Regions from separate parts of the Pectobacterium sp. 1950-15 genome, predicted to be linked through region 2. Evidence: predicted binding sites of a transcription regulator. Region 2 holds the regulator's gene; each other region holds the start of a gene.
What was found. Region 2 encodes CRP, which controls carbon source genes, mostly activating them, when cyclic AMP is high. Its sites were predicted from a motif close to ATGTGANNNNNNTCACAT; they were not measured.

Region 1 (4,263 bases), 110 kb from region 2:
GATGGGGTTGATTCTGGTTATGCTGTCAACGCAGATGTTCCTCGACGGCGTGCGTGCCTACATGAAGTTATAGCAACTCCGTTTCCCCCTGTGTCTTATGCATAAATGTGCAAATTATTATGGGGGTGACGTTATCTGGCGTAAAAATTATGCAGCGATGGGCATGACCACCGAGTGAGCGGCAAGGACGCCGCGAAAGGCTGTGCCACGCCGGACAAAAACGTCAGAGACGTTTTTGAACAGCACTTGTGCTGGCCCGAAGGGCGAGCCCCGTTTATGGGGCAAGTAAGCGCGTCACAGTCGGCTCGAAAAGTGGTCATGAACACCGATGGCACCGCGTAGCGGCATAATTTAGCCAGAAGCCAGGGGGTCATGGGGCGAGCGGCGTTTGAGCCGCCCCATGTCGGGCGCGTGCTATGAAGTAGCATGAAAATAACGACATTATCGCGCACGAAACCGTCTCTTAGTCGGCATAAAAATGTGACTAAAAGCCCCCCTCTGCAAGAAGGGAGCAAAACATATCAGAGGAAAATACTTCCCACTAACGCCAGCAGGAACGCAATGGTGCCGAGCAGCGTCTCCATTACCGTCCAGGTTTTCAGGGTCGTTTTCTCATCCATTTCGAGGAAACGGCTGACCAGCCAGAACCCGGAGTCGTTCACATGCGACAGCACCGTCGCCCCCCCCGCAATCGCCACTACGATAAAGCACAGGTCAAACTGGCTTAATCCCGTGGTCGCCGCCACTGTGGGTGCCATTAACGCCGCCGTGGTCGTCAGTGCCACCGTTGCAGAACCCTGCGCCACACGCAGTGCCATCGACACCACAAATGCAGCAACGATAACAGGCATGCCCGTATCTGCCAGCGCACCGGATAGCGCGTTGCCGATGCCGCTGGCACGCAGAACACCACCGAACATGCCACCTGCACCGGTTACCAAAATAATGGCGCAAATTGGCCCTAATGCCCCATCACAAACTTTTTCCAGATGCGCTCGGCTTTTGCTGCCGCTAAAGACCATCAGAGCAAAAAACACCGTGATCAGTAACGCAACAGGGGTTTTCCCTAGCATACGCAAGAACTGCACCACGCCGTTATCGCCACTCACCATCCCCATTACCGTCAACGTGTTTAGCCCGGTATCGAGGAAAATCAACACCAATGGCAGCAACAAAATACTCAGAACAACGGAAAAACGTGGTGGTTTAACGGTCGTATCCGTTTCAACAGCAGACAGGAAGCTCGAAGGCAGTTTGATATCAAATTTTTTCCCTGCATACAGGCCGTAGAGATACCCACCGAAGTACCAGGTTGGCAGCGCAATAAGCGTACCGATGATCACCAACAGCCCGATGTTAGCCCCTAACAATTCACTCGCAGCAACGGGGCCGGGATGTGGCGGTACCAAGGCGTGCATAGCAGCAAATGCGCCCGCAGCGGGAAAGGCATATTTTAATGTAGAACCGCCAAAACGCTTCGCTACGCTGAAAATAATCGGCAGCATAACAACCAGACCTGCATCAAAAAAGATCGGGAAGCCGAACAGCAGAGAAGCAACCCCTAACGCAAAAGGTGCACGATGTTCGCCAAATTTATTGATTAGCGTATCCGCCAGCACATTCGCACCGCCAGTCACTTCTAACAGGCGGCCAATCATTGCCCCTAGTCCAACCAGCAGGGCAACGGATGCCAGCGTACTACCGAAGCCACTCAGCAGCGTCGGCACAATCTTTTCGTAAGGTGTTTTTGTTACCAATGCTGTTACCAGACTGACGAGTGTCAGCGCCAGGAACGCATGGATTTTAAAGCGCATAATCAGCACCAGTAACAGTGCGACTGCGCCAGCGGCAATGGTCAACAACACACTGGCGCTATAGGCGGAGGTGATTTCTGTCATCGTTAATACTCTCTTTAGGGCACTCGGTCTGGGTTGGCTAATTGTTTGTGAGATGCATCACATCATCATTTGATACCGGTAACATGATACGGGTAACATGTTAAAATCAGGAACCATTAAGTACCATTTAATTTACATTTTGAGATAGAGATCAAATTATGTCAGGTCGAAGCATTATTCTGATGGGCGTATCAGGCAGTGGAAAATCCTCAGTTGGCGCTGAACTTGGCCGCGCCATTCAGGCAAAATTTATTGACGGCGACGATCTGCATCCGCGCGCGAATATCCAGAAAATGGCCAGCGGCACGCCACTGAACGATGACGACCGCGCGCCGTGGCTGGAGCGTCTTAGCGATGTCGCCTATAGCCTGGCACACAAAAACGAGACTGGCATCATCGTCTGTTCCGCGCTGAAAAAGCGTTACCGCGACCGCCTGCGCGAAGGGAACGAAAAGATGGTGTTTATCTATTTGAAAGGCAGCTTTGAGCTGGTTCTGGAGCGCCACAAAGCCAGGGCAGGCCACTTCATGCCGACGGAGCTGCTGAAAAGCCAGTTCGATGCGCTGGAAGAACCGGGCAGCGATGAACCGGATGTCCTGAAGATCGATATTGACGGCACTCGGGAAGACGTCGTACAGCGCTGCGTTGACGCACTGCGTGCAGCAGGCTAACGCAGCGGCTTAAAGGCTTTCGCCGTCCAGCACGGTAAAACCGACATCGACCATGCACTGCGCAACTGGCTCGCCCCGTAGACGAGCCAGCAAATGCTCGGTGCCGACACGCCCCATGTGCTCACGCGGCGTCAGTACGCTAGCCAGCTTCGGCACCATCGCCTGACCAATGTCGTGTCCGTGGAAACCCGCTACGCCAATATCCTCCGGCACGCGCAATCCCTGGCGCTGGCATTCAAACATTGCGCCGACGGCTAAATCGTCATTGGTGCAAAATACGCTATCGACCTGCGGGTATTCCGCCTGCGTCTGCCGCAGCAGTTCGCCACCGAGTGAATAGGAAGATGCCCGTTCGCTCATCACGCAATAGCTTTTGAGCCCGCTTTCCCACATCGCTTGTTCATAGCCCCGGCAGCGCATAATCGTACGCTCATCCTGCCGCGCCCCGAGATAGACGATATGACGGTGCCCCAGCGCAACCATACGCAGCGTCATCTGACGCGCGGCTTCAACGTTATCAAATCCGACAGCCATATCCAGACAGGGCGAGACGGAATCCATCAGTTCCACCACCGGAATGCCGGCGACATCCAGCATCTGGCGCGTTCGCGGCGTGTGGGTGCGTTCGGCCAGAATAAGCCCATCGATGTGATACGACAGCAGTGACGTCAGGCGCTGTTCTTCTCTGTCAGGATGATAGCCATAGTGCGCCAGCATAGTCTGGTAGCCGTGCGCTTCCGCCGTGCGTTCAATACCGCGCAATACCTCAGCGAAAACCTGATTGGTTAATGACGGCAGCAGCACCCCAATCGCCCGACTGGTGGAGCTGGCAAGCATATTCGGCGCGAGATTGGGAATATAGCCCAGCTCATCCAATGCAATAGCGATCTTTTCCTGCAACGCGGCTGACACCTGCGCAGGGTTACGCAAATAGCGGCTTACCGTCATTTTGGTAATCCCAACGCGGTCAGCAACGTCCTGGAGAACGGGTCTTTTTTTCTTCATCGTCGACTAAAATGCCTGAAAAACAGTAATCTAAGTCTAACAAAAAAAGCGTCAGGAAAGTAAAGGCTGAGGGGCATAATCTGAAGGATGAAATCAGGTCGTGACAAATAAAAAGCCCGCGTCCTTCCCTACGCAGGCTTTTCCATTCTTGCTTAGCCATCCTTATACTGGCGGCAAATCAAACAGCAGGATTTCGCTGTCCTCGCTGGCATGAACAGAGATCGCCGTTTCGTCCCAGACTGCGAACGCATCGCTGGTTTCCGCTTTCTGACCATTAATCTCTACCGTACCACGCACCACCTGAATCCAGACGCGACGGTCAGCCTGAATCTGATACACCGATTGCTCCTGCGCTTTCAGCGCCCAACGCCACAGCGTCATGTCCTGAAAGACTTTCAGCGAACCTTCACGCGCATCCGGGGACAGCACCAACTGGCGCCCTTGCTGCACATCAAAGCGCTTCTGCTCGTAGCGCGGCGTCAGCCCAGTTTTTTCCGGGATAATCCAGATTTGGTACAGATGCAGCGGTTCGTCCTTGCTGGCATTGTATTCAGAGTGACGAATACCGGTGCCCGCACTCATAATCTGGAATTCACCTGCTGGCACCTGCTCTTTATTTCCCATGCTGTCCTGATGCTCAACGGCACCGGATAAAACATAGGTCAGAATTTCCATATCTTTGTGCGGAT
Region 2 (4,263 bases):
GATGGATAGCAGAGTGAGGCAGCAAATGGCAGCAGAGCAGAAAGCAGTGACACGGGATACTCACGATAAAGTGATTTTGCCGGTTTATGCACCCGCGAAATTTGTACCAGTGAAAGGTAAAGGGAGTCGCGTCTGGGATCAGGACGGCCGTGAGTATATCGATTTCTCCGGTGGCATTGCGGTTACGGCACTGGGCCACTGCCATCCTGCACTGGTTAATGCATTGCAGCAGCAGGGTGAAAAACTGTGGCACACCAGCAATATTTTCACCAACGAACCTGCACTACGCCTCGCCAGCAAATTGATTGATGCCACTTTTGCCGATCGTGTGTTCTTTGTTAACTCCGGTGCTGAGGCTAACGAAGCCGCATTTAAACTGGCGCGTCACTATGCGGTTAAACGCCATAGCCCGTATAAAACCAAGATTATCGCCTTCTACAATGCGTTTCATGGTCGGACGCTGTTCACCGTCTCGGTTGGCGGACAGCCTAAATATGCCGATGGTTTCGGACCTAAGCCTGCGGATATTGTCCATGTTCCTTTCAACGATCTGGCTGCGGTCAAAGCAGTGATGGACGATCACACCTGCGCAGTCGTACTGGAGCCGATTCAGGGCGAGGGCGGTATTACGCCTGCTACGCCTGAGTTCTTGCAAGGCGTTCGCGATCTGTGCGATCAGCACAAGGCGCTGCTGGTATTTGATGAAGTGCAGAGTGGGATGGGGCGTACCGGTAAATTATTCAGCTACATGCACTACGGTATTACGCCGGATATTCTCACCACCGCTAAAGCGTTGGGCGGTGGATTCCCGATTAGCGCGATGCTGACGACGGAAGAAATCGCCTCTGTGATGACGGTTGGGGTACACGGCACCACTTATGGCGGCAACCCGCTGGCCTGTGCGGTGGCCGAAGCCGCGCTGGATATCATTAACACGCCGGAAGTGCTGTCAGGCGTGGCAGATCGGCACGATCGTTTTGTTAGTGAGCTTGAGAAAATTAACCAGCAGTACGCTGTATTCGAGCAGGTTCGCGGTATGGGGCTACTGCTGGGGGCAGAGCTGAAGCCGCAGTGGCATGGCCGCGCGGGCGAGTTTCTGGCTGCTGCAACAGCGCAGGGTCTGATGGTGCTGATGGCAGGGCCGAACGTCATCCGCTTTGTGCCGTCTTTGATCATTGATGAAGACGATATTGTGCAGGGGATGGCGAAGTTCGCCAAAGCCGTCGCACAGGTGGTTAACGCAGCGAACTGAGTTATTCTCTCAACGTTGCTGCGATGGCTGTAAGGTGGCGGGCAGGAAGCTCGCCATAAAAAAACGTAGGGAACGTTTTTCAACGTCGCTTGCGACGGCCCGTAGGGTGGCGAGCAGGACGCTCGCCATAAAAAAAAGCGTGAGGCCGAGGCTTCACGCTTTTTTATTGGTAGGGTACAGCGACAGGGATTTAGCGAGTGCCGTAAACGACAATCGTTTTACCGTGCGCAGAGATCAGGTTCTGGTCTTCTAACATTTTCAGAATGCGGCCCACGGTTTCACGCGAGCAGCCAACGATTTGCCCAATTTCCTGACGGGTAATTTTTATTTGCATGCCATCTGGATGCGTCATGGCATCAGGTTGTTTGGCCAGGTTGAGTAGGGTTTGGGCAATACGGCCGGTTACATCAAGGAAGGCGAGGTTGCCGACTTTCTCTGAGGTAACCTGGAGTCTGCTTGCCATTTGTGCAGACAGGCGCATGAGAATATCAGGGTTAACCTGGATGAGCTGGCGGAATTTTTTATAGGAGATTTCAGCCACTTCACAGGCGGTTTTTGCCCGCACCCAAGCGCTGCGTTCCTGACCTTCTTCAAACAGGCCGAGCTCGCCGATGAAATCGCCCTGATTGAGGTAGGAAAGAATCATTTCCTTGCCTTCTTCATCTTTGATTAGCACTGCGACAGAGCCTTTCACGATGTAGTAAAGCGTTTCTGCTTTTTCACCTTGGTGAATAAGCGTGCTCTTCGATGGATACTTGTGGATATGACAATGGGAAAGGAACCATTCGAGAGTTGGGTCTGTCTGCGGTTTGCCGAGAACCATTCGCTATCATCCTCTGTTGTAATTCACTGCGCAAATTACAGGGGTCAGAGTTCCCTGTACGGCGTGTTTAACTGCTAAAAAATAAAATTCAGTCTAGGCAGAATGACGTCAGGGAATATACTGGAACCACTGTACCCTTGATTTTCCGGTTGCTGCCTTGCTGCAACGTAAACGTGGCTGGGTATATCTGGCTACGTCATCATCTTCTTCGTTTCTGGCTTTGTCCAGAAAAGGTCTATTCTATTTTCGTTTTAACACAGCTTTAAGGACGTGTCTTGTGTTGTCTCGCTTCAGCATGACAAAGCTCTGATTAACGCTGGTTTTTGTACAGTAACGGTATAAATTTTCAAAAAATTTTTAGTGGAGAGGCACCATGCAGGCACGGGTAAAATGGGTTGAAGGCTTAACGTTTTTGGGCGAATCCGCATCAGGGCACCAGATCTTGATGGACGGCAATTCCGGCGATAAAGCGCCCAGTCCGATGGAAATGGTGTTGATGTCAGTGGGGGGATGCAGCGCGATTGATGTGGTGTCGATTCTGCAAAAAGGTCGTAACGATGTGGCGGATTGTGAAGTGAAATTGACGTCAGAGCGCCGGTCTGAAGCGCCGCGTTTATTTACCCATATTAATCTGCATTTTATCGTTACGGGGAAAGGGCTGACCGACAAAGCCGTCGAGCGCGCGGTCACTCTGTCTGCGGAAAAATACTGCTCTGTGGCACTGATGCTGGGCAAAGCCGTTGAGGTAACGCACAGCCACGAAATTAGAGTGTTGGAATAATCCCTCTCTCTGGGCACTAGTTCTGTTCACTTAAGCCTGTTATTAGGGGAAACACAGGGGGAGGTCCCCGTAGGGAGGCCTCATCCCTGTGGTCGCCCCGTGTCTCTCGATGCTTATTCGATGGTTTTCCCTTCCATTAACCGCTGCACCAGCGGTGCCATGATGAGCTCCATCGCCAGCCCCATTTTCCCGCCGGGAACGACCAACGTGTTGATGTGGGAGATAAATGAGCCCTGCAACATGGCGAGCAGATAGGGATAATCAATGTTATCCAACCCCTGAAAGTGAATCACGACGAAGCTTTCGTCCAGCGAGGGAATCGATTTAGCGGCGAACGGGTTGGAGGTGTCCACGGTAGGTACGCGCTGGAAGTTGATGTGCGTACGAGAGAACTGTGGGGTGATGTAGGTGATGTAGTCTTCCATTGAGCGGACGACGGAATCCATCACCGCTTCACGCGAGTGGCCGCGCTCATTAACGTCACGAATCAGCTTTTGAATCCATTCCAGGTTGACGATTGGCACCACGCCGACGAGCAGATCGACATGCTGTGCCACGTCGTTTTGCTCGGTGACTACGCCGCCGTGCAGCCCTTCATAAAACAGGATGTCGGTAGGTTCCGGCATCGGCTCCCACGGCGTGAATGTTCCGGGAACCTGATTATAGGGGATAGCTTCATCGTAAGTATGAAGGTATTTACGCGTCTGGCCGCGGCCGTGTAGGCCATATTCGATAAACGACTGTTCCAGCAGGCTGAAGTCATTCGCTTCCGGGCCGAAGTAGCTGATGTGGCGCCCTAAATCACGCGCTTTGCGAATCGCCATGTCCATTTCCGGGCGGGTATAGCGGTGAAAGCTATCGCCTTCCAACTGGGCGGCACGTAGGTCAAACTGCTGAAAAATCTTACGGAAGGCCAGACTGGTTGTCGTGGTTCCCGCCCCGCTGGAGCCGGTAACCGCAATGATCGGATGCTGATGTGACATAAGATGCGTAACTCCGTGATCGCGATGCCCGCATAGGCCGAGAGCCTGCGCGCATCCTCAAAAATGACGTAAGTTTTTATCATTGTTAGCATGTTTGGCGCATTCTTTCACGCCTTTCGGCATGCTCAATAGGGGGCATGCCCTCCGGCATTGAACTGGTCGCGCGGCATAATATTGAGGGTCTCATGTAACTCAGACCACACCAGCACCACCTCGCCCGACTTGAGCTGTCTGCGGATATCTTCCACTTTTTGCGCCAGCGACCGCTCCTGTTCGCCGTAATCGGTACCTTCCCGCAGGACGAAAGATTCGATGATGTTATCCAGCGTTTCTGGATCGAGCTGTTGCCAGGGAATAATCACGCTAGGGTTCCTGCGTCAAAGGGGAATCGGTGGCGTGGTCCAAAAATGGGCTAAGCCAGTTG
Region 3 (4,263 bases), on a different contig from region 2:
GATGGCGAAGCGGAAGATGTTGCCGTTGCGCTGAATGAGCAGTATCAGCCGCGCTTTGCAGGTGATGAACTGCCTTCTTCTGCGGTGGCCTGTGCGCTGGCGATTGCCGACAAGATGGATACGCTGGCAGGGATTTTTGGCATTGGCCAACATCCGAAAGGCGACAAAGATCCGTTTGCGCTGCGTCGTGCCGCCCTCGGTGTGCTGCGCATCATTGTCGAAAAACGCCTGCCGCTGGATTTGCAGACGCTGGCCGAAGAAGCGGTGCGTTTGTATGGCGCCAAGCTGACTAACACCAACGTTGTGGATGACGTGATTGAGTTTATGCTCGGCCGTTTCCGCGCCTGGTATCAGGAAGAAGGTCACAGCGTGGATACCATTCAAGCGGTATTGGCGCGTCGTCCAACTCGTCCGGCGGATTTCGATGCCCGCGTGAAAGCCGTCAGCCACTTCCGTTCGCTGGATGCTGCAGCAGCGCTGGCCGCGGCTAACAAGCGTGTTTCCAACATTCTGGCGAAATCTACCGATACGCTGAACGAAAGCGTTAATGCAGCCGTATTGAAAGACGCCGCGGAAATTACGCTGGCAACGCACCTTGTCGTGCTGCGCGACAAGCTGACGCCACTGTTCGCTGAAGGCCGCTATCAGGAAGCGCTGGTTGAGCTGGCCTCACTGCGTGAACCTGTCGATGCATTCTTCGATCAGGTGATGGTCATGGCGGAAGATGAGCAGGTGCGTGTGAACCGCCTGACGCTGCTGAGCCAACTGCGCGAGCTGTTCTTGCAGGTAGCGGATATTTCCGTCCTGCAATAACGGCGATAGCGTTACCGTCGTCTCAACCCCCGAGTAGGTTCTCCTGTTCGGGGGTTATTTTTTCCGCGCTGTAAAACGTCCCGCCTCACCCCTGTGATCGCCTCCGTGTATTTCGATACTTAAACAATGGCTATTCGTTGTCAGACCTGGCCTTTTTCTGCACAGCCAGCCTGATTCGACTATGCTTATGTCGTAGAAAATCTTGTCATGGAAAATCCAACGTCAGCGCGTTTCTGTTTGAAGAGGACGCGACTGGCGGGGCAGTGAGCATAACAGGAGTAGGGCATGAGAAGGCTGATGATGTACCGTTCACGCTGGCTGCTGCCAGTTCTGGTTATTCTGGCGGCATTGCAGTTGGCTGCCTGTGGTGACAGTGAGGCGGAGCAGCGGAAGGCATTCATTGCGTTCCTGCAAAGCGCGCAGTCGCAGCAGGATGGAACGCTGCCGACATTGACGGAAGAGCAAAAGAAGAGTTTTGGCAATTTTGCCAACGATTACGCGATTTTAACCACCTTTTCTCAGCAGTTTAATCAAGCCGTATCCGGCAGTCTTACGCCGATGCTGGGGCAAATTTCCCGCATTCGCGTCCCTAAAGACTATCTGACACAGCGTGATGGCCTGCGGCAATCTATCGGGGCAATGAACCTGCTGAGCCAGCATGTGCAGGCGGCGAAAGTGCAGGCGGACAATGCTCACCGGACGTTAAAACAGCCTGAAGAAGTGCAGATACCCTATGAGCGGCTGTATGCACGCACGGTAATACAGCCAACTAACGCGCTGTTGCCCGCCATTCCGAATGCGATTGCTTTCGCACAGAGCCTGACTCAGATCGGCGATTTCCTTCAGGCTCAGGGCGATCAGGCCGTGTTCAATGGTGCGTCTGTACAATTCCGTACGCCGCAGCAGGTGGCGCAATATAACGGCATGGTGGCGACGTTACCCATGCAACAGCAGAATTTAATGAATGCGCTCAGAGGGGTAAGTGGCGTGAATTATCCCTAATCGCGTCGTTTTCTCATGCTCTAGCGATGCGCTATTACGGATAGGTATTCTGGATAAGAGGGCGAGAGCAGGCGAGAGAGTAAAAATAAATTGTGATTGTCGTCACATAAATAAAACAAATACGGGTCATTAAAATGTGATGTGAATCACATATAAAGGGCTGTATTTGTCTGGGAATCGGTTTAGTTTTTCATTTTTAACGGTTTTTTGTGAAGTAAATCACCTATTTGTATCGTTGATGTAGGGTGGTTGTGTGATTTTTGTCACGTTCCTGCCATGGAGTTGCGGTATGAAAACAGCGTGTTAGAGTCCGCGCTGCATACAGTAATACTGACGGAAGCAATCGGTGTTTTGATTACCGATATGCCTATAACAGCCGAGGTTTTGGTCACTGCTGATATCTCGGTAAAAATAAGGCTGTCGGTCGTTGTTGCTAACCATCGCTGCAACTAACACATATTGCCACGCCGTCTCACGATAATTACCACGCGCTCTTATTGTCAGCGCGTTTCAATAGGGGTGTGTTTTTATGCTTTCACCAGATATTAAGATCAAAGTGCAAAACTTTGGTCGCTTCCTCAGTAATATGGTCATGCCCAATATTGGCGCTTTTATCGCCTGGGGTATTATTACCGCGCTGTTTATCCCTACTGGCTGGTTCCCCAATGCAACATTGGCGAAGCTCGTCGGTCCGATGATTACCTATTTGCTGCCATTGCTGATTGGTTATACCGGCGGACGTCTGGTATTCGGTGAACGTGGCGGCGTGGTGGGTGCGATTACGACGATGGGTGTGATCGTCGGGACCGATATCCCGATGTTCCTCGGCGCGATGATCGTCGGCCCGTTGGGTGGCTGGGCGATCAAACGTTTTGACCGTATGGTCGACGGTAAAATCAAGAGCGGCTTTGAAATGCTGGTCAACAACTTCTCTGCCGGTATTATCGGTATGTTGTTGGCAATTCTGTCATTTTTGGCAATTGGTCCGCTGGTTGAAGTCTTCTCTCAGGTGCTGGCTTCCGGCGTTAACCTGATGGTACAGAACAACCTGCTGCCGTTTACGTCCATCTTCGTTGAACCCGCGAAAATTCTGTTCCTGAACAACGCGATTAACCACGGTATCTTCTCACCGCTGGGCATTCAGCAGGCAACGGAAACTGGCAAGTCTATTTTCTTCCTGATCGAAGCGAACCCAGGCCCAGGTATGGGCGTGCTGATGGCGTATATGTTCTTCGGTCGTGGTAACGCGAAAGAGTCAGCGCCGGGCGCGGCGATTATCCACTTCCTGGGCGGGATTCACGAAATCTACTTCCCTTATGTCCTGATGAATCCGCGTCTGATTATCGCGGTGATTCTGGGCGGGATGACCGGCGTGTTTACGCTGAGCGTACTGGGCGGCGGTTTGGTTTCTCCTGCGTCTCCGGGCTCTATTCTGGCAGTGCTGGCGATGACGCCAAAAGGTGCTTACTTCGCTAACCTTGCGGCCATTGCGGCAGCCTTCGCGGTGTCCTTCATCGTGTCGGCGATTCTGCTGAAAAGCACCAAGCAAAAAGAAGAAGACCTGGGTGACGCGACGCGCCGCGTACAGGAAATGAAAGCGTCCGCGAAAGGTACGGCGACGAGCGCTGGCGTCAGCGGCGATATGAGCACCGTGCGTAAAATCATCGTAGCCTGTGACGCCGGTATGGGCTCGAGCGCGATGGGTGCTGGCGTGCTGCGCAAGAAAGTGCAGGATGCCGGGCTGACCAACATTTCGGTGACTAACAGCGCGATCAATAGTCTGCCGGACGATGTCGATCTGGTGATTACGCACCGTGACCTGACCGAGCGCGCGATGCGTCATGCGCCGCAGGCACAGCACATTTCGCTGACCAACTTCCTTGATAGCGGTCTGTATAGCGATCTGGCGGCGCGTCTGGTCGCTGCACAGGGTGCCGCGAAGCCTGAAACCGTCGCAACGGCTGCACCCGCTGTAGCCGATACGCAGACAAACCTGTTCCAACTGGGCGCAGGCAATGTGTTCCTGAATCAGCATGCGACACACAAAGAGCAGGCAATCCGTTTCGCCGGTGAGCAACTGGTGAAAGGTGGCTACGTCGAGCCTGAGTATGTTGAAGCGATGCTGGAACGCGAAAAGCTGACCTCTACCTATCTGGGTGAGTCGATCGCCGTGCCGCACGGTACAATTGAAGCGAAAGATCGCGTGCTGAAAACGGGCGTGGTTTTCTGCCAATACCCTGAAGGGGTGCGCTTTGGCGATGAAGAAGATGAAGTTGCACGTCTGGTTATCGGTATCGCTGCCCGTAACAACGAACACATTCAGGTCATCACCAGCCTGACCAACGCACTGGATGATGACGCTGTCATTGAACGTCTGGCGCACACGCAGGATGTTCAGGAAGTACTCGACTTACTCTCCGGTAAAAAGAGTGCCTAATTGATGTGGCT

Region 1: WCT94_RS11110 (GntP family permease) is a predicted target of CRP. The motif match lies at 1,944-1,961, and genes of this name have one in related genera.
Region 3: WCT94_RS12245 (PTS mannitol transporter subunit IICBA) is a predicted target of CRP. The motif match lies at 2,067-2,084, and genes of this name have one in related genera.

The regions. Positions count from the first base shown of each region.
Region 1 is NZ_JBBBQR010000008.1:100,280-104,542, reverse strand. Features, by position in the region: gene WCT94_RS11115 (YhgN family NAAT transporter) at 1-73, shown strand, start outside; gene WCT94_RS11110 (GntP family permease) at 522-1,898, opposite strand; gene WCT94_RS11105 (gluconokinase) at 2,057-2,569, shown strand; gene gntR (gluconate operon transcriptional repressor GntR) at 2,579-3,574, opposite strand; gene WCT94_RS11095 (pirin family protein) at 3,737-4,263, opposite strand, start outside.
Region 2 is NZ_JBBBQR010000008.1:215,013-219,275, forward strand. Features, by position in the region: gene argD (bifunctional acetylornithine/succinyldiaminopimelate transaminase) at 26-1,252, shown strand; gene crp (cAMP-activated global transcriptional regulator CRP) at 1,443-2,075, opposite strand; gene WCT94_RS11555 (OsmC family protein) at 2,449-2,856, shown strand; gene WCT94_RS11560 (phosphoribulokinase) at 2,970-3,839, opposite strand; gene WCT94_RS11565 (YheU family protein) at 3,965-4,201, opposite strand; gene WCT94_RS11570 (hydrolase) at 4,203-4,263, opposite strand, start outside.
Region 3 is NZ_JBBBQR010000009.1:135,484-139,746, reverse strand. Features, by position in the region: gene glyS (glycine--tRNA ligase subunit beta) at 1-813, shown strand, start outside; gene WCT94_RS12250 (DUF3053 domain-containing protein) at 1,099-1,815, shown strand; gene WCT94_RS12245 (PTS mannitol transporter subunit IICBA) at 2,345-4,252, shown strand.